Phreatobacter stygius: one gene and its partner. The protein of the gene in region 1 interacts with the protein of each later gene in a pairwise test. Links are inferred from orthologs where the notes say so. Each region holds a gene or a part of one and is shown on either strand. Other genes may lie near its edges.

Region 1 (10,982 bases):
GGTGGCTGGTCACCGTGAAGGCATAGGGAAACATGCCGATCAGATTGGCCGCCAGGACAAACATGAAGAGCGAAAAGACCAGGGGGAAGAAGCGCATGCCCTGTTCGCCGGCGTTCTCGCGCAAGGTCTTGGCGACGAACTCATGAAGCATTTCCGCCGCCGACTGCCAGCGGCCGGGAACCACACGCCGCCGGCGCGTGGCCAGCAGGAGGAACAGGCAACTGCCGGCCACCGCCAGAAACATGTAGGCGGCCGAGTTGGTGAAGTGGATTTCCCGGCCGGCAATCTCGGCAACGCGAAACAGCGGCTTGATTTCGAATTGTTGGATGGGACCGGCCATCACCTGCCTCGCGCGGGTTGAAACGCAGGCACGGCAACGCCGGAGCGCCCAGCCGACGTCCACAACGCCTGCATCATCCGCACCGCAAGCGACAGATGAGCAAAGACGTGCGAACGCTCGCCAGGTGAGCGCGCGTGAACTGCGTTTGATTGAAGGATGTCAAGACGCCGCGATCCGCAGCATCCGCTGAGACTATTCATGGAACGGCACAACTCCATCATCTCATGGACTTGAGATAACGGGGCCGTCCCCATCGCAGCGTCGGCGCAGGTCGTCCTGCGCCCGATCCTTCCTAGTCACGCTCGATATCCGATGCAAGTGATGATGATGCGTCATTTGGTCCGCCGCGGCGGCACCACAGCAGCCGCCGGCAGCAATCGCGCGAGCCGGTCATGGGACCCGCGGCGGTTCTGCCCGATGCCGCAACCTCGCGAATGATTTCAAAGGCTTGTCCGCGATCATTTGGTTAAGGAGACGTTAGCGAAATCACTCGTAATGTCGGAGAACGCCTCGCCCCAGAGCCAAACGTCCCCCCCCCCGGCCCACGGTTCCGCATGTCCACGCCGCGTCTGCCTCATGTTCAAAGTCTGATCGGGCTTGCCCGATCGAACGGCATCGACGTGCGCCAGACCCTGCTGCGGATCCTGGTGGATCAATTCGTCGCCGAACCGCACCACAGCGCGGCCGAAATCACCCGTTTCGGCGAGCTGGCGCTGCACCTGATCGTCAAGGCCGACGAAGACGACCGGGCGATCATCGCGGCGAAACTCGCCGACCACCCGCAGACGCCGACCGCGGTGGCACGCAAGCTCGCGACCGATACGATCCGCGTCGCCTTTCCGATCCTGTCGCGCTCCATGGCCTTGTCCGACGACGACATGTTTCTGGCGGTCCGCTCGGGCGATGCCGAACGGGCGCTTGCGGTTGCCTCGCGCGCCGATCTGGGCCTGGCCGCGCTGGTGGCGCTCGAGGACATGGACGATCCGCGCGTCGCGGCGGCGCTGACCGCCCGCCTCTCCGGCCCCCCGCTCGTAGCGACGGCCACGCCCGCCGCCGCCAAGGTCAGCGATGTCGGCCGGCGGTTTCTCGACGCCACGCCCGATGCCAGGGAATCGATCATTGCCGGCCTCGCGCTCGAGACCAGCGGCGGCGCCGGATTTCCGATCAGCGGAGCCGAAACCGGACAGTCGATCGAACTCGCGGCGCTGTCGCGCCGCCCCGGTGCCCTGGCCGACGCGCTGGCTCAGGATCTGCGGATCGACGCTGCAACGGCCCGGCGTATTGCCGACGATGAAGCCGGCGAGCCATTGGTGGTGGCGGCCCGCGCGCTCGATCTCGGGCGCGAGGCCGCGACCCGCATCCTGCTGTTCGCCCATGCCGCGGTCGGCACATCAGTCGGGCGTGTCTACGGCTTGACCGCGCTTTATGACGCCATGCCGCGCGTCGTGGCGCTGGCGCTGGTGCAATCCTGGCGCGACGCGGCCGCGTTGCCCACGACAGCGCAACGACATGGCCGCCACGTGCCGGTGCATGCGCTTGATGGCTCGGAACGAACGGGTGCGCGTCAGGCGGCCAGTCCGGTCGGCCGGCCGGCGCAGCGCATGGCCTCGCCGCTGCGGCCGGCGAGCCTGCGGCTCAAGGACAGCTGACGCTTGCCGATCGGGATCTCCTGGGATCAGGGCGTGGCGAGATCGAGGAACGAACGGCCCTCGCGATCCTCGACATCGACGATCCACAGGTCCGGGTCGAAGCCGATCTCGCGCTTCAGCTTGTCCTCGACCCGCTGCTCCTCGACGAAGACCTCGGGATAGGCCGGCACGAACAGCCGGTCGCCGGGCTTTGCCTCGTCGAACAGCGATTGCGGCGCCTGCAGGAACAGGCCGGCGAGGCGGTCGGCGCGCGACACCACGACGGCGATGGCGCCGGCCTCGGGCGAGCCGCGCCGGCGCAGCACGGCGAAGGCCCCCTCGATCCGCACCCGTCGCAGATAGGCAGAGACCCAGAAGTCGGAAGTGACGCGGTCCGACACGGCCTATTCGATCCGGGTGCCGGTCAGGCTGGCCAGTTCGCGGACGACCCGGTCATTGGCCTGGCCGGTGACCGGCAGCCCGCGATCGCGCTCGAAGCGCTGGATCGCATCACGCGTATCGCTGCCGAGCGGGCCGTAGCCGGCCTGGACCAGTGCGCGCTTGACCGCCTGGATCCGCCGATCGGCCGGATTGGTGGCGGCATTGGCTGCGCCCTGGGCCGGTGCACGCGTCGCGGTGGCCGCGCCGGGATTGGCGCTGATCAGCTGGGCGATCGATTGCGGCGCTTCGGGCCGGGCCTGAGGCGGCGGACGCGACGGCTGCGGCACGGCGTCGGCCGCCAGCAACTGGTTGATCGTCTGGGCCGGCGCCGGCGCGGCGCTGCGGGTCGCCGGACGACGCATGTGGCTGAGCAGTTGTTCGGTCGCCTCGCCCGAGACGCGCAGGCCGGCTTGCGTCTCATAGCGCTTGATGGCGGCATCGGTGCGCGGGCCGGTGCGGCCGTCGACCGGGCCGTCATAGAGCGAGCGGCGGGCGAGTTCTTTCTGAATATCGGTCACGACATCGGCCCGCGGCCGCGGCTGGCCGGTAGTTGCGGACTGGTCGGCCGGCCGCGGGTCCTGGCCACGCGGCGTGATCGAAGCGGTCGACTGGATCTCGGCCGGCCGGTTGGCCGGCATGGGGGCGACAGCCGGAGCTTCGACACGCGCGGTTGCGAACAGCGGGGCCGGATGCGGACCACTCTGGCGGGCAAGCGCGTTGACGCCAATGCCGATCGCGACAAAGGCAGCGCAGCCGATCGCCAGCATGTCGCCCTTGTTGCGGCCCAGCACCTGGCGCCACAGCGGCACGCGCCGCGGCTCGTCGTCGTCGAACTCGGTTTCGGCCACGCGCCCGCGGCGGGGACGCAGATCATCCTCGTCATAGGTCACGTCACGCAATTTTCCGGCCCTCCTGTTTGACCGAGACGGGTGCTGCCGGCGCGGGCTTGGCGGCAAGCGGCAGGCGCTCGACGACATTGCGCGCGGCGGCTTCGCAATCCATGGGCATGCGCAGCGTCACGCGGGTACCCTGGCCGACGACGGAGGCGACCTCGAGGCAGCCGCCATGCAGTTCGGCGAGCCCCTTGACCACCGACAAGCCGAGCCCGGTGCCCTCATACTGGCGATCATAGGTCGCGCGCGCCTGGAAGAACGGACTGCCGAGACGTGGCAGGTCGGCGGCCGCGATGCCGATGCCGGTATCGGCGACCGACAAGGAGATCCAGGCGCCTTCGCGGCGCAGGCTCGCCTGCACCGAGCCGCCGCTCTTGGTGAACTTGATCGCATTGGACAAGAGGTTCAACACGATCTGACGATAGGAGCGCTTGTCGCCGATCACCTCTGGCACGTTGTCGGCCAGATCGGTGAGCAGCTTGATGCCGCCCTCGTCAGCCTTGAGCTGCATCATCTGGATACATTGCGACATCAGCTGGGCCAGATCGAACGGCTCGGCGGTGATCTCGAAATTGCCGCTCTCGATCTTCGACATGTCGAGGATCGAATTGACCAGATTGAGCAGGTGCTCGCCGGAGTCGCGGATCAGCGTCGCATATTCCTTGCGGCGCGCCTGGTCGAGCCGCATGGCCTCCTCGTGCATCAGCATTTCGGAAAAACCATTGATGGCATTCAGCGGCGTGCGCAGTTCGTGACTGACATTGGCGAGGAAGCGGCCGCGGGCTTCGTTGGCCCGGTCGGCTTCGGTCCGGGCCGCGTCGACGGCGGCCTCGTGCGATTTGCGCTCGGAAACATCGCGCAGCACCGAGACCACCTGATGGTCCTCGCTGACCGGTCCACTCAGCGGATGGCAGCGCATCTCGACCCAGACGAATGTCGGCTCGCTGGTCTCGGCGCGCTCGCGGCGCAGGCGGAACTCGGCCGAGGTGGCCGTGCCGCGGGCCGAGGCGAGCGACAGCGCGTTCAGGTAGGCTGGACGATCGGCAATGTGGACACGATCGAACAGGCCCTGCCCGTGCAGGGCAAAGGGTGGCACGCCGGCGACCCGCTCGGCGGCGGGCGAGGCGAAGGTCACGGCGCCGGACCGGCCATGACGGGTGATCAGGTCGGTCATGTGCTCGGCCAGAAGCCGATAGCGGCGCTCGCCGACCGACTGGACCTCTTCGCCGGTGCGGCTGACGATGGCCGCCGACAGGGCGAGACCAAGGGCATAGATGACGGCCGAGGCAACCGAGACGAAGGCCGCGACGCCGGCGCCGAGCGGGCTGATCCGCGGATCCGGCAGCAGGTTCCAAAGGCCGGCAAAGCCGATGACGGCCACCGCGCCCAGCACCATGGCGCCGGAGGCCGCCACCACCCGGCGCGAGCCGGACAGTACGGCCTCGGCCGGCACCAGGGCGAACCAGATGATCACGAAGGAACTGGTACCGCCGCTCAACGCGGCGACCAGGGCGACAATGCCGGTCAGGGCGGCTGCCGAGAACAGGTGGGCGGTTTCGTAGCGGCCGGTGCGCGACAGATAGAAGGCAATGGCGATCGGCAACAGCAGCCAGCCGAAGGTGATCGCTTCGAGCGGGCCGGGCACGCCTTGCAACGCGAGATAGAGCGGCAGAGCCGAAAATGCCATCAGGCCGGGCATCAGGCGCGTGGCGATAAAGGCGCGGTGACGGATGAATACGATGGGATCGACCGTCGCGGCTGGATGAACCAGACCGTCGAGATAAGATCTCACCGAACCGACCAACGCGTTCTGACGCAACGCACTCACCTCAATACGCGGCTGCCGCCGTTTTCAAGGTGGTGAGCATCGCATCGCGGCGTGAAGGAAACCCTAAGTCAACGGAGGAAGCCGTGAGCCCCCAACCGGCGCTTCGGCTTTCGAAGCGGATGGTGAAGGAACCCTTGCGCGCCTCGCCCACCACCTGGCCGGCCCTCGCCGGAGGTGAGGAAAATGCCGGCGCGGGCGCCTGAGCCGCCAGCTTCGGCCGACCTGGCGGGGTTCGAGCGAATGCTGTCAACCTTAACGGAAATTGGCTGCAATTGCCTGGAGATTCACCTTATCCGCCAACGGCATGTTCACCCAACCGGGCCACCATCGCAGTGTCAGAGCGGTGCCTCGTCGCGCAAAAGGCCGCCTGAAGTCTCGGGGGTCGAAGGACCGGAAACGGCGTCATGTTCTTCCTTATCAAGGCAGTCTTCTGGCTTGGACTGGTGTTCCTGCTGATGCCGGACCGTGGCCTGTTTTCGTCGACGGCCAAGGCCCCGGACGCGCCCGCGACGTCGGTGACGGCCGAGGCCGTGGCGCGCGCCATTGCCGTCCGGGCCTTGGAACTGTGCCGCGACAATGCCGAGACCTGCGCACAGGGCGCCGCGCTTGCAGGCCAGGCCGCGAGCGCCGGCCGGCGCGAGCTGGTTCCGGCTGCCCCGGCGCGGACTCAGGACACGCTGACGCCGACCGACCTGCAAGTGCCCTTCGGCGGCGTCATGCCGCCCGCCGGTTCAGCGCCGCGCATGGCGCCCTTGCCGCCCCGCCGGCCGGTCTGATCGACCTGAGCCCTTTGTTTTGGCGTTTTCGGCCGCTATATCCGGTCTATGACCGAAGCCGCGACGATGACCATCGACGACATCACCGAAGCCTTCGCCCTGCTCGATGACTGGGAGGAGCGCTATCGCTATGTGATCGAGATCGGCAGGTCGCTGCCGGAGCTCAGGCCCGATCAGCGCAACGAAGACAACCGGGTCAAGGGCTGCGCCAGCAATGTCTGGCTGGTCACCCATGTCGGCGACGGCGCGAACCCGATCCTGACCTTCGAGGGCGAAAGCGATGCCCATATCGTCAAGGGCCTGGTGGCCGTGACGCTCGCCTTCTACTCCGGCAAGCACGCCGTCGATATCGTCGGCCAGGACGCCTTCGAGCTGTTCCGGCAGCTCGGCTTCGAACAACATCTGACGCCGCAGCGGTCGAACGGCGTGCGCTCGATGATCGATCGGATCCGCCGGGACGCGCGGCGGGCGGTGAGCGCGGATCAAGCGGTGCTGAAGGACTGAAGTGCCGTGAGGTCGGCGACGACCGCGACCGGATCGTGGCCGGGATATTCATTCGGCAAGCCGGCCCGATTGACCCAGACGGCGGTGAAACCGAAAGCCGCGGCGCCTGCGACATCCCACCGGTTCGACGAAACGAGAACGATGTCGCGCGGCTGCCCCGCCCCGACGGCGGCCTGCGCCGCGGCGTAGACGGCCGGTGCCGGCTTATAAGCCCGCACCGCTTCGACGGTCACGACATGGTCGATCAGGTCGGCAAGGCCGGCGGCCGCGATCGCCGCATCGACCATCCGGCGCGTACCATTGGTGAAGATGGCGGTGGTCAGGCGCCGCGCCTTCAACCGCGCCAGAAGCGGTGCGACATCAGGATAGGCGTCGAGGTTCAGATAGGCGTCGAGCAAGGCTTGCTTGAGAGCCGGGTCGGCGACGCCATGGCGCGCCAGCGCGAAATCGAGGCCGCGCTCGGTCAGCGTCCAGAAATCATCGAAGCCGCCGATCAGCGTCGTCGTCCAGGAATATTCCAGCTGCTTCGTGCGCCAGAGCTGCGAGATCGCGGCGGCGTTTTCGCCAAGCGAAACGCCGGCACGCGCCACCGCCGCATGGACGTCGAACAGCGTGCCGTAGGCGTCGAACATGAACGTGTTTGCAGGCATGGCCGTGCTCCCTCGGATCACCAGGATGGTGGCGAGCGTGGTCAAAAGCGCAATGGCAAAACAGTTTGTCCCCGGCCGAAACGATCGGATCAAACCATTGCATCGGCGCAGGTCACCAATCACCACATTTCATGATGTCGGCGCCATGCGACAGGATAAGTTCGGGCAGGGAAACGTTCTGGAGAATCCGATGCCCAACTGGTCGAAAACCTGGACCTATGTCGATGGCGACTGGCTGGAGGGCAATCCGCCGCTGACCGGTCCGCGCAGCCATGCCTTCTGGCAAGCCTCGTCGGTGTTCGACGGCGCACGGGTGTTCGACGGCATGATGCCGGACATGGACCAGCACGCCGCCAGGCTCAACCGTTCGGCCGGGGCGCTCGGAATGAAGGCGACCATGTCGGTCGAGGCCATTGTCGAGCTCGCCCGCGACGGCGCCCGGAAATTCGACGGCAAGACGGCGCTCTATGTGCGGCCGATGTATTGGGCCGAGGGCGATGGGCCGAGCGCCATCCTGAACGATCCGGAGACCACCCGGTTCTTGCTGTGCCTCTATGAAGCGCCGATGGGCACGCCGAACGGCATGTCGGTCACGCTGTCGCCGTTCCGGCGCCCGACCATCGAAAACGCGCCGACCGATTCCAAGGCCGGCTGCCTCTATCCGAACAATGCCCGCGCGCTGCGCGAGGCGCTCGCCCGCGGCTTCGACAATTGCCTGGTGCGCGACATGCTCGGCAATGTCGCCGAGACCGCATCGTCCAACATCTTCATGGCCAAGGGCGGCATCGTCTATACGCCGGTGCCGAATGGCACTTTCCTCAATGGCGTCACCCGCCAGCGAACCATCGCACTGCTGCGCCAGGCCGGCGTCACGGTGGTCGAGAAGAGCCTGACCTATGGCGAATTCTCCGAGGCCGACGAAATCTTCTCCTCGGGCAATTATTCCAAGGTGGTTCCCGTCACCCGCATCGACGAGCGTGCGCTCCAGCCGGGTCCGATGGCGCGGAAAGCCCGCGAGCTCTACTGGGACTATGCGGCGAGCGGCACGCGCATCTGAGCCGCGGCGTCACGCCAGGGCGCCGGGACCCAGGTCCCGACGCCGGTGACCGGCCGGCTGGTCGCTCGGGTCAACCGCCGACATGCGCGCGGAAATCCTTGAGCGAGGCGAAGCGGGCCGTGCCGGAGGCGAGATCTGCCTCGATCGAACCGTCGCCGAACAGCCGGAACGGAATGCCGGCGATGACGCCTTCACGCAGCAGCGGCGCGGTGGGCGCGGACGGTGGCGGCGGTTCAGCTGCGACGACCGGAGCGGCTTCGACCACTGCCGCCGGCTCAGGCTCCGCGGCAACCACCGGGACCGCCTCGGCTGCCGGTTCGGGCGCGGCGGCCGGCTGGTCTTCACCCGGCATGGGCCGATGCGTGTCGATGGCATGCGCATGGCCGTCGCTGATATCGCCGTCATCCTCGCCCGCCACCCTCCGGTCCCGATCCGGTTCGGCAGGCCGCGCCAGGATATCGCCGAGCTCGGGGAAATCGCGGGCAAGTGCGGCCATGGCGCGATCGCCGGATGGCTGCTCCTGCCGGCCGGCCGCCGGTTCCGGTGGCGGCACGACAGGCGCCGGCGGCGGAACCACCTGGTCACGCAGATCGGCCACCGGCGCGACGTCGCGGCCAAGCGCCGTCTTCAGCGCCAATTCGAGCTCGTCTTCGATCGAAAGTGCCGGCGCCTTGGCGGGCTCTGCCGCGACCGCCTTCTCGACGACGGGTTCGCCACGCGCCGGGGCCTCGGCTGTGCCAGCGCCCGGCGCGGATACTGGTTCCGGTCCGAGGATGGAGGCCCTGAGCCGGGCCATCAGATCGTCATCGTCGAGATGCCTGGGAGCCGTGACCGCCGGCGCTTCGGCGCGGCCCGCGCCCGCCCGTGGCGTGTCGCCGGCCTCGGCCCGCGGCTCGGCCGCCGGTGTGTTGACATCGGCGATCGCAGCGCTGATCGCCGCCTCCAGGCTCTCGCCGCCGGTCGCGCCGCGCGTGTCGGTCGATCCCTTGGTATCCGGCTCGGATGGCGTCGGAACCGCATCGTCACCGGGCTTGCCGGGCTTTGCCGTCGCGGCAACACCCGCGGCAGCGGCAATGCCGGCTGCGGTGACGGCCGGTTTCCAGCCAAAGCGATCGCGAAATGAGGTTGGCCGCTTCGGAAACTCCACGGGCGCCGGCGAACTGCTCGCGGCCGGCTCGACACGCACCGGCTCGATGCGAGGCGGTTCGATGCGCTCGGGCTCGACATGGACCGGTTCGACGCGCACGGGCTCGACATGAGGCGGCTCGATTCGGGCCGGTTCGCGCGGCGCCCCATTGCCTGGCTCGGCCCGCAACGGCTCCGGTCTGACCGGCTCGATGGACGGTTCGGCCCGGTAAGGCTCGGCCCGGTAAGGCTCGGCCGAAGGGGGCACCGGCACGACCGGTTCCGGCGCGGTCTCGCCCTTGGTTTCCGGATCGGCCGGAGCCGGCCGCGGCGCGACGTCCAGAACCGGTGCGACCGGCGGCACGAAAGCCGGCGCCGGGGCCAGGCCGAGCTTGAGCCCGTCGATGCCGCGCGCCAGGGTATCCAGCCGGCCGGCGATGACCGCGAGGCCGACCAGCAGCAGGCCGCCGACCGCGCTGATCGCGCCGACGATCATCAATGTGTTGCCCAGGCTCAGCATGCTCGGGTCGTTGCCGAGGTAAAGCGTGACAACGCCCAGGACCGTCAGAACAACGGCAAGGACCTGGAGGAGAAGGATCATGGGGGCTTCCTTTTCAACCCGTGCGGCTCCGGCCGCATCCGGCTGCTTCTGAGCCGTTTATTACAACCTATCAAAGGCCTGTCATAAGATTCTCGCAACTTTGCCCTTCGTTGCGGGTTCTCCAATTGCCCCGCTGGAAGGTCAGGCCTATCTAGGCGGGGTTGCTTCACATCGCCGCCATGGGAGGCCGACAGCCTTCAATGGTCTTTCCAGGAGACAGCTCATGTCCTTCACGCTCGACGATCTTCCCTACGCCCACGATGCGCTCCAGCCCTATATGTCGAAGGAGACGCTCGAGTATCACCATGACAAGCATCACCTCGCCTATGTGAACAACGGCAACAACCTGATCAAGGGCACCGAGTTCGAAGGCAAGAGCCTCGAAGATGTCGTCAAAGGTTCGTTCGGCAAGAATGCCGGCCTGTTCAACAATGCCGGCCAGCACTACAACCACATCCACTTCTGGAAATGGATGAAGCCGAATGGCGGCGGCAAGATCCCCGGCGGATTGGAAAAAGCCATTGTCGACGGCTTCGGCTCGGTCGACGAGATGAAGGCGAAGTTCATCGAATCCTGCGTCACCCAGTTCGGCGCGGGCTGGGGCTGGCTTGCCGTCCAGAACGGCAAGGTGGTCACCATGAAGACGCCGAACGGCGAGAGCCCGCTGGTCCACGGCGCCAAGCCGATCCTCGGCTGCGACGTCTGGGAACATTCCTATTACATCGACTATCGCAACCGCCGGCCGGACTATGCCAAGGCGTTCATCGAGCATCTGGTCAACTGGGACTATGTCGACGAGATGTTCCAAGCCGCGACCAAGTAAGGCAGGCGCGACGCCAGCCATGCGGCCGGATCGGCCTTCACACCCCGGCGGCAGACCGCCGGGGTTTCGCTTTTTTGAAGTCACGCGATCTCGTTGACGATCTTGCGCCGGACCGCCTCGGCGAAACTGCGGCTTTCATCGGCGATCTCGACAAAGGCGCCCGGGCCGCCGATCACCGCCTCGCGATAATGGTCGGCGAGCGGTTGCCCGGCCCGGGCGGCAATACTGCCGCCTGGCCGAAGGATCGCCAGGGCATTGATGACCATGCCTTTGGCCACCGCATCGTCGCGCGCCGCCTCGACCGGCCGGCCGCCGA
Region 2 (2,807 bases), 2.4 Mb from region 1 along the record:
TCGTGGTTGGCGACGGCGCGACGCTGGAGCACGGCCGCCGCCAGATCGACGGCGACCAGGCGCTGCATCTGGCGACGCTGGACGCCGAGATCGGCGCCAAGGCGCATTTCGACACGCTGACGCTGACCACCGGCGGCGCCATTTCGCGCAGCCAGCTGTTCGTGCGCTTCGCCGGCGAGCATTCGACGGCGACCTTGCGCGGCGTTTCGATGCTGCGCGGCAAGCAGCATGCCGACACCACGCTGGTCGTCGACCACGCCGTGCCGCATTGCGACAGCCGCGAACTGTTCAAGCATGTGCTCGACGGCGAGGCCCATGGCGTGTTCCAGGGCAAGATCATCGTCGCGCCGAAGGCCCAGAAGACCGACGGCAAGATGATGAGCCAGACCATCATGCTGACCGAAGGGCCGGCGATGGACAACAAGCCGGAGCTCGAGATCTTCGCCGACGACGTCCAGTGCGGCCATGGCTGCACCTGCGGCGAGCTGGATGCCGACCTGATGTTCTATCTGAAGGCCCGCGGCATCCCGCATGCCGAGGCCGAGGCCCTGCTGATCGAGGCTTTCGCGCGCGAGGCCATCGAAGATTTCGGCGACGGTCCGCTGGCCGCCGTCGAGGAACTGCGCGAGGCCATGTTCGGCACGATCGCCGAGTGGATGCGGACGAGAAAGTGATTGAGGCCATGGGCACGCGTCATCCCGCCGTCGCCAATGGCGGCTACGACGTCGATCTGATCCGCAGGGATTTTCCGGCGCTCGCGCTGAAGCCTTACGGCAAGGATCTGGTCTATCTCGACAATGCCGCCTCGGCGCAGAAGCCGGCGGCGGTCATCGAGCGGATCAAGCGGGCCTATGAAACCGAATATTCCAACGTCCATCGCGGCCTGCACTTCCTGGCCAATGCCGCGACCGAGGCCTATGAGGCGGCGCGCGAGACCGTCCGGGCCTTCCTGAACGCGCCCTCGACGGATGAGATCATCTTCACCCGCAACGCCAGCGAAGCGATCAACCTGGCGGCGGCATCCTTCGGCGGCATGGTGATCGGCGAGGGCGACGAGATCGTCGTCTCGATCATGGAGCACCATTCCAACATCGTGCCCTGGCATTTCCACCGCGAGCGGCGCGGCGCCAAGCTGGTCTGGGCGCCGATCGACGACGAGGGCAATTTCCTTCTCGACGAATTCGAGAAACTGCTCGGCCCGCGCGTCAAGATGGTGGCGCTGACCCATATGTCGAACGCATTGGGCACGGTGGTTCCGATCAAGGAAGCCATCCGGATGGCGCATGCGCGCGGCATTCCCGTGCTGGTCGACGGCTCGCAGGCCGCCGTCCACATGGACGTCGACGTGCAGGATCTCGACGCCGATTTTTACGTGTTCACCGGCCACAAGGTCTATGGGCCGACCGGCATCGGCGTGCTCTACGGCAAGCGCGAGCACCTGGAGCGCATGCCGCCGTTCAATGGCGGCGGCGAGATGATCAGCGTCGTCACCATGGACGGGGTGACCTATAACGACCCGCCGCATCGGTTCGAGGCGGGCACGCCGGCCATCGTCCAGGCGATCGGGCTCGGCCAGGCGCTCGACTACATGATGTCGATCGGCCGCGACAAGATCCGGGCGCACGAGGATGCCCTGGTCCGCCATGCCCATGAGCGGCTCGGCGCGATCAATTCGTTGCGCATTTTCGGCCAGGCCCGCAACAAGGGCGCCATCGTCTCCTTCGAGATGAAGGGCGCGCATGCCCATGACGTCGCCACCGTCATCGACCGCTACGGCGTGGCGGTGCGGGCCGGCACTCATTGCGCCATGCCGCTGCTGCAGCGCTTCGGCGTCACCTCGACCTGCCGGGCATCATTCGGGCTCTACAACACCCATGACGAGGTCGACCGGCTTGCCGAAGCCCTGATCAAGGCCCAGGATATGTTCAGCTGATGTTCGGCTGACTGCGCGCCGCCTGCAGCCGTTCCATTTGAAATGGCAGCCAAGCGGCATTATGTGACTTTCGCGGGTTCTTGTCGGTGAGGCTCGACTTGGCCTCGCCCGAACCTCCGAAATGGGACCTTGACCCCTATGGACGACACCCAGACGCTCAATACGACGGTTGCCGGCGATGCCGCGGCCATTCCGCCGGAGGAGCTCGATCGGCTGACCGATGACATCGTTGCCGCGATGAAGTCGGTCTACGATCCGGAAATCCCCTCCGATATCTACGAGCTCGGCCTGATCTACCGCGTCGATATCGACGACAACCGCAAGGTGGCGATCGACATGACGCTGACCTCGCCGTCCTGTCCGTCGGCCGCCGAATTGCCCGGCATGGTCGAAAACGCGGTCGCCGCCGTGCCCGGCATTGCCGAGGTCAAGGTGACGCTGACCTTCGATCCGCCCTGGGATCAGAGCCGGATGTCGGACGAGGCGCGGGTCGCGCTCAACATGTGGTGACGGATCTTCGGTAGAATTCGGCCGGCTCGCCGGGATTTAACTTCGAGCCGGCAATGTCTATATCTGGCATGTGATGCTTTGGACGCCGGGCCTTGAACCCGGTCCGTTTCGGAGATTTTGAGACCATGGCGCTACCGAAAATGCAGGCCATGCGCCTGACCGACGCTGCAGCCGAGCGCGTGAGGGCGCTGATGACGACCGCCAGTTCGCCGGATGCCGGCCTGCGCGTCGGCATCAAGAAGGGCGGCTGCGCCGGCATGGAATATACCATGGAGTTCATCGACGGCCCGGCCAGGTTCGACGAGATCGTCGAGGACAAGGGCGTGCGCGTGTTCATCGACGCCAAGGCGGTGCTCTATCTGCT

Evidence for each region.
Region 2: the proteins of E8M01_RS21140 (region 1) and E8M01_RS32715 interact in binary tests that used the Escherichia coli proteins (3 or more experiments, as listed by UniProt). The link is inferred for Phreatobacter stygius from one-to-one orthologs.

What each region holds. Positions count from the first base shown.
Region 1 is NZ_CP039690.1:4,500,006-4,510,987, reverse strand. Bases 4,989-7,691 are described here. They hold E8M01_RS21140 (SufE family protein), read left to right. Parts: upstream 4,989-5,972; coding sequence 5,973-6,410; downstream 6,411-7,691. Other genes in these bases: E8M01_RS21130 (branched-chain amino acid aminotransferase), read left to right, coding at 7,251-7,691; E8M01_RS21135 (haloacid dehalogenase type II), read right to left, coding at 6,389-7,060; E8M01_RS21145 (hypothetical protein), read left to right, coding at 5,535-5,906; E8M01_RS21150 (sensor histidine kinase), read right to left, coding at 4,989-5,121. Also shown: E8M01_RS21170 (F0F1 ATP synthase subunit A), read right to left, coding at 1-340; E8M01_RS21165 (hypothetical protein), read left to right, coding at 895-1,989; E8M01_RS21160 (DUF1491 family protein), read right to left, coding at 2,016-2,369; E8M01_RS21155 (peptidoglycan-binding domain-containing protein), read right to left, coding at 2,373-3,299; more of E8M01_RS21150, read right to left, coding at 3,301-4,988; more of E8M01_RS21130, read left to right, coding at 7,692-8,117; E8M01_RS21125 (hypothetical protein), read right to left, coding at 8,188-9,843; E8M01_RS21120 (superoxide dismutase), read left to right, coding at 10,067-10,666; E8M01_RS21115 (DUF1194 domain-containing protein), read right to left, coding at 10,747-10,982. UniProt on the Escherichia coli protein: Participates in cysteine desulfuration mediated by SufS. Cysteine desulfuration mobilizes sulfur from L-cysteine to yield L-alanine and constitutes an essential step in sulfur metabolism for biosynthesis of a variety of sulfur-containing biomolecules.
Region 2 is NZ_CP039690.1:6,921,851-6,924,657, reverse strand. It holds E8M01_RS32715 (cysteine desulfurase), read left to right. Parts: upstream 1-682; coding sequence 683-1,933; downstream 1,934-2,807. Other genes in the region: E8M01_RS32705 (HesB/IscA family protein), read left to right, coding at 2,569-2,807; E8M01_RS32710 (SUF system Fe-S cluster assembly protein), read left to right, coding at 2,072-2,443; sufD (Fe-S cluster assembly protein SufD), read left to right, coding at 1-674. UniProt on the Escherichia coli protein: Cysteine desulfurases mobilize the sulfur from L-cysteine to yield L-alanine, an essential step in sulfur metabolism for biosynthesis of a variety of sulfur-containing biomolecules.